DNA from 2 places in the Arthrobacter sp. BG5 genome. Region 2 is predicted to be linked to the other one. Evidence: predicted binding sites of a transcription regulator. Region 2 holds the regulator's gene; the other holds the start of a gene.
What was found. The regulator HrcA, encoded in region 2, represses chaperone genes, less so after heat shock. The targets are predictions, from matches to a motif close to TTNGCACTCGNNNNNNNCGAGTGCNAA.

Region 1: the regulator HrcA is predicted to act here: its motif matches at 2,720-2,746, upstream of AC1MBE_RS07210 (Hsp20/alpha crystallin family protein).

Annotation. Positions count from the first base shown of each region.
Region 1 is NZ_CM155268.1:1,565,308-1,572,463, reverse strand. Features, by position in the region: gene AC1MBE_RS07230 (hypothetical protein) at 29-238, opposite strand; gene AC1MBE_RS07225 (DNA alkylation repair protein) at 355-1,452, opposite strand; gene AC1MBE_RS07220 (phosphatase PAP2 family protein) at 1,577-2,356, shown strand; gene AC1MBE_RS07215 (MerR family transcriptional regulator) at 2,386-2,673, opposite strand; gene AC1MBE_RS07210 (Hsp20/alpha crystallin family protein) at 2,822-3,247, shown strand; gene AC1MBE_RS07205 (J domain-containing protein) at 3,373-3,747, shown strand; gene AC1MBE_RS07200 (hypothetical protein) at 3,848-4,237, shown strand; gene AC1MBE_RS07195 (GH1 family beta-glucosidase) at 4,354-5,940, shown strand; gene AC1MBE_RS07190 (App1 family protein) at 5,937-7,019, opposite strand; gene AC1MBE_RS07185 (DUF72 domain-containing protein) at 7,070-7,156, opposite strand, start outside.
Region 2 is NZ_CM155268.1:328,648-335,803, forward strand. Features, by position in the region: gene AC1MBE_RS01445 (16S rRNA (uracil(1498)-N(3))-methyltransferase) at 1-376, opposite strand, end outside; gene dnaJ (molecular chaperone DnaJ) at 379-1,506, opposite strand; gene hrcA (heat-inducible transcriptional repressor HrcA) at 1,587-2,600, opposite strand; gene AC1MBE_RS01460 (DUF3097 domain-containing protein) at 2,842-3,696, shown strand; gene AC1MBE_RS01465 (DUF4870 domain-containing protein) at 3,818-4,237, shown strand; gene hemW (radical SAM family heme chaperone HemW) at 4,266-5,504, opposite strand; gene lepA (translation elongation factor 4) at 5,507-7,156, opposite strand, start outside.

The DNA of each region.
Region 1 (7,156 bases), 1.2 Mb from region 2:
GTCGTCCCCGGCCTGCCGCGCCTGCGGCCTAGCGGACGACTTCCCGGGTCATCCCGAAGGGGACCTGGTCCGAAAGCGCCGCCGTGTAGTGCCCCGGCTTGTGCCGGGTCAGCAGGATGCCATGGGTGCCGGTGAGCATGGCGAGCCGCTGCAGCCCCTGGACGGCGTCGTTGAGCCGGTCGTCCAAGAGTTGGCGGTTGTCGACCTGGATCTCGATGCATTCGCTGGCTGTCGTCATCGCACTGTCTTTCCTGGAGGTGGTTGCCGCGGCGTCAACGGCTGAAGCGAGGATAACGTCTGATTTAAATGTGAGTCAAATCACCACGCGGGCGCGCGGTCGGCCGCTTCCGTACCTTAAGTCAGCACCGTGAAACCGGCCGCCGGATAACGCACCCCGTTGATCTGCGGCTGCAGCGCGTGATCGCCGGGGTGGTGGACCCGGGTGGTCATCTGGCGGAAGGCATGGCGCTTCGAAAATGTCCTGGATTCACCCGGCCCGAGGACGGCGGTGCCGAGCTTGAACACTTTGTCCGCGAGGACGCCGTTGGCCTTGGCGTAGTGCACCACGTAGTCGACGGCGATGCGGGCCTCGGCCGGGCCGGTATTGGCGACGTCGAAATCGAAGCCCAGGGCCCCCGGCAGTTCGACGACGGTGCGGTCAAGCCGGGGCGGCGTCACGGCGAGCGACGCCGGCGCGAACCCAAGCAGCTCAAGCGCGCCGGGGTGGGCCTTCTTGACCAAGGTCCGCAGGCCGTGGCGGACCACCCTGGCGGTGTTCGCGTCCGGCTCAGCCAGCCAGCGCGCTGCGGTGGCGACCACTTCGTCCGGGGCATGCCGGGCCAGGTCGTTCAGGTGGTTGGCCACCGATCGCCGAACGTCCTCGACCGGGTCGCGGTACAGGGCGTCCAGGATCGGCAGGGTTGCCGCCGGCCGGGCCGTGAGCCCGGGAACACGGATGGCCCACGGCAGGTACGCGCGGGTACCCTCGCTGGCCAGCCGCCGGACCTGCCAGTCGGGGTGGGTGGTCCAGCGCTGGATGGCCGCCAGGGCCCGGTCCAGGTCCGCGTCCAGGAGCCGCCGGATGGCGAACTCTCCCGTGAGCCGAGGAGTCAGCTCGGCCAGCAGCGACAGGCAGTCCTCGAAATCAGCGGGAGCCCTCCGGGCAAGGACGAGGGTGGCCGCCGACTCGCTGACCGGCCAGATCATCCAGCCGGTGAAGTCCGGGTCCTTCAGCGCCCGGCGGAAGACCGCCGCCGCCGCAGGGTAGTCGCCGGGCAGGTCAGTAAGCATGGCGGCGCTGAGCAGGTCGGTGCGTTCGCGCAGGCTCAGTCCGTCCAACTGTCCGGCAGTGCCGGCCAGCTGCGGGAAACGGCGGCCGGGGGAAGCGGCGGCAAGGATCCGTTCCAGCGACCCGACCACTCCGGGGTTGATCAGTTCGTTCATGACACCCATGGCTTCAGGCTACCGGCGGGAAGGGGCGCAGGACCTGCTGCCGGTCCGACGCGCCCGCAGCGCCGGAACCGGGATATTCTTCACGGTGGGAATGTCCACACACGGCGCAGAGGCGGCTACGGGAATGGCAGAGCAGAAAACCGGGAACTCCGGCTGGTGGCAGGTCTTCCACGACAAGTTCGTGGTGGAGGAGCGCTACATGAGCGTGGATGCGCGGCGGAACCTGTACCGGATCGCCGTCGGGCTTATGGTCATCGGCGTCGTGGCGTTCACCACCATCCTGGTCAGCGTGCTGCAGCACGGCGGTATCACCGCCGTTGACGAGCCGGTGCGCACCGGGCTCGTAGCGTTGCGCGGGGAGCCGGCCACGACCATCATGATCCTCCTGGCCATTGTCTTCGGCCCCATCGGTCTGCCGATCATCATCCTGGTGTTCACCGTCGCCTGGGGGCTGCTGGCCAAGCACGCCTGGCGGCCGATGGTGCTTGGCGGCGCCATGCTGACCGGAGTGATCCTGGCCCAGATCATCGGACGGACGGTCGGCCGGCAGCGCCCGCCGGTGGACCTCATGCTCTTCGGGGCGGACTCCACGTTCTCCTTCCCCTCCGGCCACGTCCTGGGCGCCTGTGACTTCCTGCTGGTCACCACGTTCCTGGTCTTTTCCCGCCGCAAGAACCCGAAAGCCGCCGTCGCGGGCTTCACCGTGGCCGGCATCGGAATCTTCTTTGCCGCCCTCAGCCGGCTTTACCTGGGCTACCACTGGACCACCGACGCCCTCGCTTCGCTGTCCATCTCGTTCGTGATCCTGGGCGCCGTAATCCTGCTGGACACCTGGCGGACCGCCAGGATCCCGGGGGAGCGGATCACCGGGGAGCTCTCCAAGCAGGAGACCGGCGCGGAGTAAGCGGCGGCGAACGCGGGGCGCGCTGCCGGTCAGCGCGCCCCGCGTCGTTTAAGCTCCGCCTGGAGCTTGGCATTAACCGCTTCCAGTTCCAGCACCTTGGCGACGCCGGCGAGGTTCAGGCCTGCGTCCAGGAGTTCGCTGATCCGGCGCAGCACCGCCAGATCCGTCTCGCTGTACTGCCGCGTTCCGCCCGCCGTGCGGTCCGGCGTCAGCAGGCCCCTGCGCTCGTACAGCCGGATGTTCTGCGGCCCGGTCCCGACCAGCTGTGCGACCACGGAGATCGCGTAAACCCCGACGTCGGCTTCACGTTCCGCCACGGCGCACGTCCCTTCATATGGTCGAAGAATTTCCTGTTGCATCAGTTTGGCACTGGTGCTATAAAAAATCTATATCCGCCACCACAGATAGTTGGTGTGCCGGATAGGCAGGAAAATTCAAGACTCTCGTATGAAGGAGTGGGAAATGATGTTGATGCGTACGGACCCGTTCCGTGAACTGGACCGGCTGACCCAGCAAGTCTTCGGAACGGCGGCGCGGCCAGCCGCCATGCCGATGGATGCGTGGCAGGAAGACGGCGAGTTCGTCGTCGCGTTCGACCTTCCCGGCGTCAATGTTGACTCGGTGGATCTCGACATCGAGCGCAACGTCCTGACCGTCAGGGCCGAACGGCGCGAACCGGCGCAGCCCAACGTTGAGTTGATCGCCTCGGAGCGGCCGCGCGGAGTCTTCAGCCGCCAACTGATCCTGGGCGACACGCTGGACACCGACAAGGTCAAGGCGAGCTACGCCGACGGCGTCCTGACCCTCCGGATCCCGGTGTTGGAGCAGGCCAAGCCGCGGAAGATTGAAATCACGCACACGCAGGACAAGATGCAGGAGATCGGGAAGTAACGGCGCCGGCGGCGGGGGTCTCCGGACGCTGATGAATACGGGGATCCGGGATCGCCGGAAGGCGCGGCCGGCGGATCCCCGCCTGATCAGCCCGCGCCCCGCCCGGCCGGCCAGGAGGTGAGCCGATGAACCGCGACCCGCGCGGCTTCTACGCCGCGTTGCACGTCGCGCCGGATGCGACCCCGGCGGAGATCCAACGCTCCTTCCGCGCCCTGATGCGCCGCCGCCATCCCGACGTCGAAGCGTCCGCCGGTGCGGGGGCCGACAGCGGGGAGGAGGTGCGCCGCATCCTCGAGTCATTCGCGGTGCTGCGGAATCCGGACGCGCGGGCCGCCTACGACGCCGCGGCGGGTACTGCGGCACGGCCGGCCCGGCCGGGCCGGGCGGCAGACGCCGGCGGCACGTCCGCCGTCGGCCGGGACATTCCGGTGCGGCACCACCGAAGCGGGCAGCCGGTGCTGCGCGTGACCCCGGTGCGGTGGGAGCGGGGCCCGGAGTGACGCGGGCACCCGGTGCCGTGCCGCGTGCCGGCCGTAGGCAGGAAGAAGCGGCAGGCAGGAAGTCGCAACAGGCAGGAACCCAAGAAGAAGGAGTACAGCCATGAGCGCATGGCGGCGTTACGACTCGCACCTCATCCCGGCCTTCCATGAACGCTTCGAGGAGCGCTGGGGCGAGGGCACGGCACCGTTCCTGGACCCGGAGGCCCATGAACTGCCCATGCCGCGTGCGCAATGGATCAACGTGGACACCGGCGCGGCCCTGGCGGTGGTGCCCATCTGGGCCGCCGAGGACAGCCAGCACCGCTCGTTCGGGGTGTTCTATTTGCCGCCCGCCGGGGACATCTGGGTGCTCCGGCCCGGGTTCACCGGCTACCTTGAGCCCGCGGCGGACGACGCGGAACAGCTGCTGAGCCTGCGGAACGACGCGTTCAAGAAGGCCGTCGCGCATGCCAAGGAGTTCCTCTTCGGGCCGGAGGCCAGCAGCTACTGAGCAAGACTGAGTAAGGGGGCGCGCCGGCGGGGGACAGCCGCGCCGGATGTGGCGCGGGCCCCCGCCGGGGCCTAAAATCAATCAACCACCAGCGCAACTGCATAGGGGATCCGCCAATGAATGCTTCCGCCCACGATCTGGCCGCCCTGCTGCCGCCCGGATTCACCATGGGCGTGGCAACCGCCGCCTTCCAGATCGAGGGGGCGCTGGACGAGGACGGGCGGGGACCCTCGGGCTGGGACGTCTTTGCGGCCACCCCGGGCTCGATCGTCAACGACCACAGCCCCGCAATCGCCTGCGACCACTACCATCGGATGCCCGAAGACGTGGCTCTGATGAAGGAACTGGGGATTGATTCGTACCGGTTCTCGCTGTCCTGGCCGCGGATCCAGCCCGGCGGCAGCGGCCCGGTCAATCCCAAGGGACTGGATTTCTACGACCGGCTGATCGACCTGCTGCTGGCCAACGGGATCACGCCGATGGCCACGCTGTACCACTGGGACACCCCGCTGGAGCTGGACGAGGCCGGCGGCTGGATGAACCGGGACACCGCCTACCGGCTGGGGGAATTCGCGGCCATCGCCGCCGCGGCGTACGGGGACCGGGTGGCCCGCTGGGTCACCATCAACGAACCGGCCACGGTAAGTGCCAACGGCTACATGCTGGGCGTGCACTCCCCGGGCGAATCCCACATGCTCAAGGCGCTGCCCAGCGTCCACCACCAGCTGCTGGGCCATGGGCTGGCGATGCAGGCGCTGCGGGCGGCGAACGTGCCCGGCGAAATCGGTCTCACCAACGTCTATTCGCCGATGGTCCCGGCCTCCGGCAACCCGCTGGACAAGGTCAGCGCCGGCCTGATGGACATGGCCCAGAACCGGCTGTACGCGGATCCGGTGCTGCTGGGCAAGTACCCGGACGCCATCAGGGCCGCCACCTTCTTCTCCTCCTTCAGCCCGTCCGGTGAGGACATGGAGTTGATCTCGCAGCCCCTGGACTTCTACGGGCTGAACTATTACATGCCCACCCGTGTGGCCGCCGGGCCCGGCGAGGGTACCGTGCCCAAGGGCATGGCGGAGGCCATGGGCAACGACCTGAACGGCGACGGCTCCGGCACGCCGTTCCACATCCAGAGCTTCCCGGATACCGAGATCACCGCCTACGGCTGGCCGATCAAGCCGGACTACATGGCCGTTGCGCTCGCGGAAATGGCGGAACGCTACCCCGATCTGCCGCCGGTCTACATCACCGAGGGCGGCGCAAGCTTCGAGGACCTGGAGATCCACGACGCCGAGGGCCGGCTGATCGTCCCGGATGAGCGGCGCGTGCGCTACCTCGCCGAGCACATCGGGGCGGCCATCGAGGCGACCTCGCCCGGCGGCGCCGCCGAGTCGATCGAGCTGCGCGGCTACTATGTGTGGTCGCTGCTGGACAACTTTGAATGGTCCGCCGGCTACAAGCAGCAGTTCGGCCTGTTGCACGTGGACCGGGACACCATGGTCCGCACGCCGAAGGCTTCCTACTACTGGATCCGGGAGCTGATGGCCGCCCGGAACCGGTCCGCCGCGGATGCGGCGGAAGGTGCCGGCGCCGGGGACGCGGCGGCAGGCACCGGTGCTGCGGGCGCGGCGGGAGCTGCCGGCGTCGACGTCGAAACTCCCGCAGCCGGCGCAGGAGCCGGCGCGGGGACCACGGCGGCCGGCTAAAGGATCTCCAGCTCCTGCAGGCGCTTGGCCATGCCGGCGCCGTCGGGCGAGTAGACCCACGGGACCGTGGAGCCGGTGTGGTCGCCGTTCTCGGAATGTCCGCCGGCCAGCACGGCCTCGCCGGTGGAAAGCTGGCGGATGCCGATCGCGGCCACCCTGTCTCCGTGGTCCCGGGCGAACTGCGAATAGATGGCCTCGTCGTGCTGACCGTTGTCACCGAAGAGGAGCCAGCGCATGTTGGGGAACTCCTTGGCCAGCAGTTCCAGGTTCCGCCGCTTGTGCTCCTGGCCGCTGCGGAACCAGCGGTCATGGGTCAGGCCCCAGTCGGTCAGCAGCAAAGTGCCGGAGGGGTACATGTTGCGGGTGATGAAGCGTGCCAGCGTCGGGGCGGCGTTCCACGGCCCGGTGGACAGGTAGATCACCGGCGCCTCGGGGTGTTCCACCAGAAGCCGGTCCATCAGCACAGCCATGCCCGGAGTGGCCATCCTGGCCCGTTCGTTGAGCACAAAGGTGTTCCACAGGGCCAGGAACGGCCGGGGGAGTGCCGTGACCATGATCGTGTCGTCAATGTCGGAGACGATGCCCAGGGTGGTGTCCGGGGAGATGACATAGATCATCGCCTCCGCAGGCTCGGTGCCCTCGGCCCGCAGCACGGCGCGATGCCAGCCGGGCGTGAGCGAAACCTGGACCACGGTGTCCACGAGGCCGCCACGGTCAGCGTGCACGCGGGTAGTGATCCCGCCGATCTCGATGTCCACCTCAATGAACTGGATCGGTACGGACGTAAAGGCGCGCCAGCCGCGGACATTCTGGTTGCCGTTTTCCGCCGCCTCCGCCGCCCGGCTGCCCGGGGTGGGCTTGCTGGTGAGCAGCACGCGGCCGAGGACCCGGACCCACTCGGTGGAACCGTAGCCCTGGTACGCGATGGTTTGCGGGGCGAACTTCCAGCGCCTGGCCGCCTTCAGGCGGAAGTGGTTGACTGTGTCCGAGACCAGGTGGGCGAGCCGGAAGGCCTGGCTTCCCGAGACCTTGTTCTCCCGCGGTGGTTCCTGCGCTGATTGCTGCGACGCCAATTCCATACCTCCACTCTCCCACAGCGGCGGCGTGCTCCGGCGATTGCGTCCGCGGCTCAGACGCCCAGCAGTTCGCGCAGCCGGGTCGCGTTACGCACCGCGTTGCCTCCGCCGTCGTTGTTGAAATAGGCGTAGACGTCCTT
Region 2 (7,156 bases):
GCTCAGGTTTCCAGCGGACAATCGACCGTTCCGCCTGCCAGGGGACGACGGCGTCGATCCCCAGTTCCGTCGCGGTTTCGGCGGCCAGTTCGTCCCGGTCCCCCTTCGCCAGCGCCTGCACCAGCACCAGCCGTACGTCGGGCCGCGGCTCGGTGCTGACCTCAATGCACTCCACGGTCAGCTGCTGGGGCGCGGCGGCGGTCACCGTGCCGGTGATGCGCCTGCCGGCGCCGTCGGTGATGTCGACGGCCTCCCCCACGGCCAGGCGCTTGACCGTCACCGCGTGGCGCGCCTCGGCGCCGTCGAGGACGAACGTCGCGCCGGGGACCTGCTGGTCCAGGGAGCCTGCAGGGGTGAAGAAGACCGGGTTACTCACCGCTACAGGTTACCGAGCCGGTCCCGCAGCTTGGCGAAGACGCCACCGCTGGCGGCAAGCTTCCCCTCAGTGAACTGCTCGCCGCGGAGTTTGGCGAGCTGCCGGAGCAGGTCCTCCTGGGCGGCGTCGAGCTTGGCCGGGGTGTCCACCTGCAGATGGACCTTGAGGTCCCCGCGGCCATAGCCGCGCAGGTGCGTCACGCCCAGGCCGCGGAGCGTGATGACCTCCCCGGACTGGGTGCCGGCCTTGACGTCGATCTCCTGCTGCCCGTCGAAGGTGTCCAGGGTCAGTTCCGTGCCCAGCGCGGCGGCGGTCATCGGAATGTTCAGGCTCGCGTGCAGGTCGTCGCCCTCACGCACATAGGTGGCGTCGTTGTTGACCCGGATCTCGACGTAGAGGTCACCGGAGGGTCCGCCGGCCGGTCCGGCCTCGCCCTGGCCGGACAGCTGGATCCGGGTGCCGGTGGCGACCCCGGCCGGAACCTTCACGGTGAGCGTGCGGCGGCTGCGGATCCGGCCCTGGCCGGCGCACTCGTTGCACGGGTCCTTGATGACGGTGCCGAAGCCCTCGCAGCTTCCGCAGGGGGCCGTGGTCATGACCTGGCCGAGGATGGAACGCACGGCCCGCTGGACCTGCCCGCTGCCGCCGCAGATATCGCAGCGTTCGGGGTGGCTGCCGGGGCGGCAGCAGGAGCCCTCGCAGGTGGGGCAGGTGACGGCGGTGTCCACTTCAAGCTTCTTGTTCACGCCGAAGACGGCGTCGCGGAGGTCGATCCGGACGCTGATCAGCGCGTCCTGGCCGCGGCGTACCCGGGAGGCGGGGCCGCCCTGGCCGCCGGCCCCGCCGAAGAAGGTCTCGAAGATGTCCTGGAAGGCGAAGCCCTGGCCGGCGTAGCCGCCGCCGAAACCGTTGTCGGTCCCGTTCTCGTTGCCCGTGGTGTCGTAGACCCTGCGTTTCTGCGGGTCCGACAGGACCTCGTAGGCGTGCGTGACCGCCTTGAAGCGCTCGGAGGCGTCGTCCCCGGGGTTCACGTCCGGGTGCAGGGTCCGCGCAAGCTTGCGGTAGGCCTTCTTGATCTCTTCCCCCGTCGCTTCACGGGAGACTCCAAGAACGTCATAGTGGCTGCTCAAAGTGTGTATCTCTTCCTTTTTGTACTGCCAGTGGGGCACTGCCTGTAGTGGGCAAGAAGTCCGGTGCCGGATCCGGCCCGTCAGGGCCCAAGGATCCGCGAAAGGTAGCGGGCGACCGCACGGACGGCGGCCATGGTGGTCGGATAGTCCATCCGGGTGGGCCCCAGGACGCCGACCTTGGCCGTGGCGTCCGGGCCGTAGCCGGTGGCCACCACGGAGGCTTCGGAAAGCCCGTCGTAGGGGTTCTCCCGGCCGATGCTGACGGTGACGCCGCGCGGGTCCTGCGCCATGTCGCTGAGCAGGCGCAGCATCACCACCTGCTCTTCGAGCGCCTCCAGCACGGGGCCGATGCTCAGCGGGAAATCGACGTTGGAGCGGGCCAGGTTGGCGGTGCCGGCCATGACCATCCGCTCCTCGCGGCTGCTCGCGGCCAGCGACTCCAGTCCCCGGGACAGGGCCTGGGCGGCGCCGCGCCGCACCGGCGGGCAGTTGTCCACCACGGCCTGCAGCGACTGGGGCAGCAGCCCCAGCGGGGTGCCGGAGAGCCTGGCCAGGAACAGGGTCCGGAGCTCCGCGAGGGCGTCGTCGCCGAGGTCCTGGCCGACGTCGATCACCCGCTGCTCCACCTTGCCGGTGTCCGCAATCAGCACCGTGAGCACCTTGCGGGGCGCCAGGAGCACGAATTCGATGTGCCGGACGCGGGCCCGGCTCAGGAGCGGGTACTGCACGACGGCGACCTGGTTGGTCAGCTGCGACAGCAGCCGGACGGTCCGGTCCAGGACGTCGTCGAGATCCTCGGAACCCTCCAGCAGCGCCTGGATGGCGCGGCGCTCGGCCGGGGACAACGGCTTGACCGCAGAAATCTGGTCCACGAACAGGCGGTAGCCTTTGTCCGTGGGAATCCGGCCGGCACTCGTGTGCGGCGCCGTGATCAGGCCCTCGTCTTCCAGCGCGGCCATGTCATTGCGGATCGTGGCGCTGGACACACCCAGGTGGTGCCGCTCCACGAGCGCCTTGGATCCCACGGGCTCGCGGGAATGGACGTAGTCCTCCACGATGGCGCGCAGCACTTCGAGTTTGCGTGGCTCGCTCACGCTCCACCTCCAATCGACCCGTATCGGATTGCCGGCGCCGGCCGCGCGGAAAGACCCGCCCGGGGAACCCGCGGTTAGCACTCGACATGCCTAAGTGCTAACCAGTCTAATATGAGTCGCGCCGTTGTTAGCATTGGATTCGCTGCGGGCGTGACCCCCGGGACGGGTGTTTCCGGGCACACCACGGGCCGCACCGCCGTTCTTTCGCCCAAATTCCCGAGTGCAAAGCAGTGTGTAGCAGATGTCGTACCAGAATTGGGGCCCGCAGGATCTCTCCGCCCCCGCCAAGGCCCAGCTGCCCGAAATCGCGGTGGAACGGGGCATGGTGCTCGAGGATGTGCAGTCCGGCTGGGTCGGCGCCGTGACCCGGGTGGAGAAGTCCGGCGGCATGCACGTCGTGGCCCTCGAGGACCGGCGCGGCAAGTCACGCTCCTTCCGCCTCGGCTTCGGGTTCCTGCTCGAAGGCCGGCCGATCAAGCTCATGCCGCCCGCCCCGCGGGCAGCCGCCGCGGGCAGCGCAGCCGGCACCCGTACCGCGTCCGGTTCGGTCCGGGTCGCCGGACAGCGGGCCCAGGTAGCTAAAGCCAGCCGGATCTGGGTGGAAGGCAAGCACGACGCCGAGCTCGTCGAGAAGGTCTGGGGTGACGACCTCCGTGTGGTGGGCATCGTCGTCGAACCCCTGCACGGCATCGACGACCTCGCCGGCGCCGTCAGGGACTTCCGTCCCGGCCCCGGCCGCCGGCTCGGCTTGCTGGTGGACCACCTGGTTCCCGACTCGAAGGAATCCCGGATCGCCGACGCCGTGATGGCCTCTCCCGGCGCGGCCGGCAACGTGCTGATCGTCGGTCACCCCTACGTCGACGTCTGGCAGGCGATCCGACCGGCCGTACTGGGCATTGAGCGGTGGCCGGTGATTCCGCGCGGCGTGGACTGGAAAACCGGCATCCTGACGGCCTTCGGCTGGCCGCACAGCACCAAGGAGGACATCGGCCTGGGCTGGCAGAAACTCCTCGGTGCGGTCCGCAGCTACGCGGACCTGGAGCCCTCCCTGCTGGGCCGGGTCGAAGAAGTCATCGACTTCCTCACGGCGCCGTAGCCGTTCTCCCTGCCACGTTTCGCGGTCCGAGCAAGTATTCTTGAAACGGCGGCCGCTGCTTATTGTTGCGGCCGCGGCTCGTACAGGTACCAACGCTCCACCGCAATCCAAAGGACGAAACGTGGCAGAAGACGCACGCGAACACACGGACCACCAGGCCGGCCATAACCAGCCCCAGTACCATGGCGTTCCGGCAAATGCTCTGCCGCTGACGGCGAGCGAGGACCGGCAGTGGGCCACGTTGGCCCATTTCGGCGGCATCCTGGGCTGCATTCCGTCCCTGCTGATCTACCTGATTTTCAAGGACCGCGGCCCGTTCACCGCGCAGGAATCGAAGGAAGCCCTGAACTTCACGCTGCCGCCCACCATTGCCGCCGTCGTGGCGAACCTGCTGGTCTTTGTCCCGGTGGTAGGCAACCTGTTCGCCGTGCTGGCCACCGCCATCTGGATTGCCCTCGCGTGCTTCTCGGTGGCCGCCGGCATCCACGTCAACCGCGGCCAGCCGCACCGCTACGAGTACAACCTCCGCTGGATCAAGTAGCGCGAACCGACACCTAAGGCCCGCGCGCTTAGTCCGGCAGGATCCGTCGGACGACCGCGTCGGCAAGCAGCCGGCCCTTGAGCGTGAGCACCAGCTGGCCCTTGAATGCTGCCGCCGGGTCCACGAGCCCGTCCGCAATCAGCCCGGCCACCGCATGGCGGCCGGTGTCACCGAGGCCGCCCAGGCTGGCAATCGACAGGCCGGTGGCAAGCCGGGCCTCCAGCATGACGCGCTCGACGTTGCGGGTATCGGCGTCGAGCGTCTCCCGGCCGGCGGCGGGCGAGGCGCCCGATCCCAAGCGCCCCGCATAGGCGGTCGGATGCTTGACGTTCCACCACCGGACCCCGCCGACGTGTGAATGCGCGCCGGGGCCTATCCCCCACCAGTCGTCCCCGCGCCAGTAGGCGAGGTTGTGCCGGCAGGCCTGCTCCGGCGTCCGGGCCCAGTTGCTGACCTCGTACCAGCCCAGGCCCGCCGCGGAGATCAGTTCGTCGGCCAGTTCGTACTTGGCGGCATGGTCGTCGTCGTCGATCCCCGGGACTTCGCCGCGCCGGATCTGGGCGGCGAGCTTGGTGCCGTCCTCGACGATCAGCGCGTAGGCGCTGATGTGGTCCGGGCCGTAGGACAAGGCGGTCTCCAGCGAGAACCGCCAGTCCTCCATCGATTCCCCCGGGGTGCCGTAGATCAGGTCGAGGCTGACGGCCAGGCCTGCCTCGCGCGCCCATTGCACCGCCTGCGGCACCCGGCTGGGCGTGTGGGTGCGGTCCAGGACCTTGAGCACGTGCGGGACGGCCGACTGCATACCGAAAGAGACGCGGGTGAACCCGGCGTCGGCCAGCAGCTGCAGGGATTCGGGCGTGACCGAGTCCGGGTTGGCTTCCGTGGTGACCTCGGCGCCGGGCTCCAGGCCCCAGGTCCCGATCGCGGCGCTCAGGATGCTGGCCAGGTCGCCGGCCGGGAGGAGCGTGGGCGTCCCGCCGCCGAAGAACACCGTGCTCAGACGGCGCTCCGGCAGGCCCGAGGCCCTCAGCACCTGCCCGGCGAAATGGACTTCCGCGACGGCGGTGCCGGCGTACGCGTCCTGCGAGGCGCCGCCGCCGAGTTCCGTGGCCGTATAGGTGTTGAAGTCGCAGTAACCGCACCGCACGGCGCAGAACGGGATGTGGACGTAGAGCCCGAAGGCCCGGTCCGCGGCGCCCTCCCGCGCCTGGCCGGGCAGGAGCCCGTCCGACGGCGCCGGGTCACCGAGGGGAAGCACGCTGGGCATGGTTACTTCTTGGCCTTGTCCTTGGACTCTTCCGTGGTGAGGGCGGCGATGAAGGCTTCCTGCGGGACCTCGACCCGGCCCACCATCTTCATGCGCTTCTTGCCTTCTTTCTGCTTTTCCAGCAGCTTGCGCTTACGGGTGATGTCACCGCCGTAGCACTTGGCGAGGACGTCCTTGCGGATCGCGCGGATGCTTTCGCGTGCGATGATCCGGGATCCGATGGCGGCCTGGATCGGCACCTCGAACTGCTGGCGCGGGATGAGTTCGCGCAACTTGCCGGTCATCATCACGCCGTAGGCGTAGGCCTTGTCGCGGTGGGTGATGGCGCTGAACGCGTCCACCTGTTCGCCCTGGAGCATGATGTCGACCTTGACGAGGTCGGCGACCTGGTCGCCGTCGGCCTTCCAGTCCAGCGAACCGTAGCCGCGGGTCCTGGACTTGAGGATGTCGAAGAAGTCGAAGACGATTTCCGCCAGCGGCAGCCGGTACCGGATTTCCACCCGGTCCTCGGAGAGGTAGTCCATGCCGCCCATGACGCCGCGGCGGCTCTGGCACAGCTCCATGATGGCGCCGACGAACTCGTTGGGGGCCAGGATGGTGGCGGAGACCATCGGTTCGCGCACCTCCGCGACCTTGCCGGTGGGGTATTCGCTGGGGTTGGTGACGTGGACGACCTTCTTGTCCTCGAGGGTCACCTCGTACTCAACGTTCGGGGCGGTGGAGATCAGGTCCAGGTTGTACTCACGTTCGAGCCGCTCACGGGTGATTTCCAGGTGCAGCAGGCCCAGGAAACCGACGCGGAAGCCGAAGCCCAGCGCGGCCGACGTTTCCGGCTCGTAGACCAGCGCGGCGTCGTTGAGCATCAGCTTCTCCAGCGCATCGCGCAACACCGGGTAATCGGTGCCGTCCAGCGGATACAGGCCGGAGAAGACCATCGGCTTGGCGTCGGCGTAGCCGGGCAGGGAGTCGGTGGCGGGCTTGGCCAGATTGGTGACGGTGTCGCCGACCTTGGACTGGCGGACGTCTTTCACGCCGGTGATCAGGTAGCCGACCTCGCCGACGCCCAGGCCCTTGGACGGGGTGGGTTCCGGGGAGCTGACACCGATTTCGAGCAGTTCGTGGGTGGCGCGGGTGGACATCATCTGGATGCGTTCGCGCGGGTGCAGCATGCCGTCGACGACGCGGACGTAGGTGACGACGCCGCGGTAGGTGTCGTAGACCGAGTCGAAGATCATGGCCCGGGCGGGGGCGTCCGCGTCGCCGACCGGGGCGGGGAGGTCACGGACGATCTTGTCCAGCAGGACTTCGACCCCGGCGCCGGTCTTGCCGGAGACGCGCAGCACCTCGTCCGGGTCGCCGCCGATCAGGTTGGCCAGTTCCTCGGCGTACTTCTCCGGCTGGGCCGCCGGGAGGTCGATCTTGTTCAGGACCGGGATGATGGTGAGGTTGTTCTCCATCGCCAGGTAGAGGTTGGCGAGGGTCTGGGCCTCGATGCCCTGGGCCGCATCCACCAGCAGCACGGCGCCTTCACAGGCGGCGAGGGACCGGGAGACCTCATAGGTGAAGTCAACGTGGCCGGGGGTGTCGATCATGTTCAGCGCGTAGCTGGTGCCGTCGAGCTCCCACGGCATCCGGACCGCCTGGGACTTGAT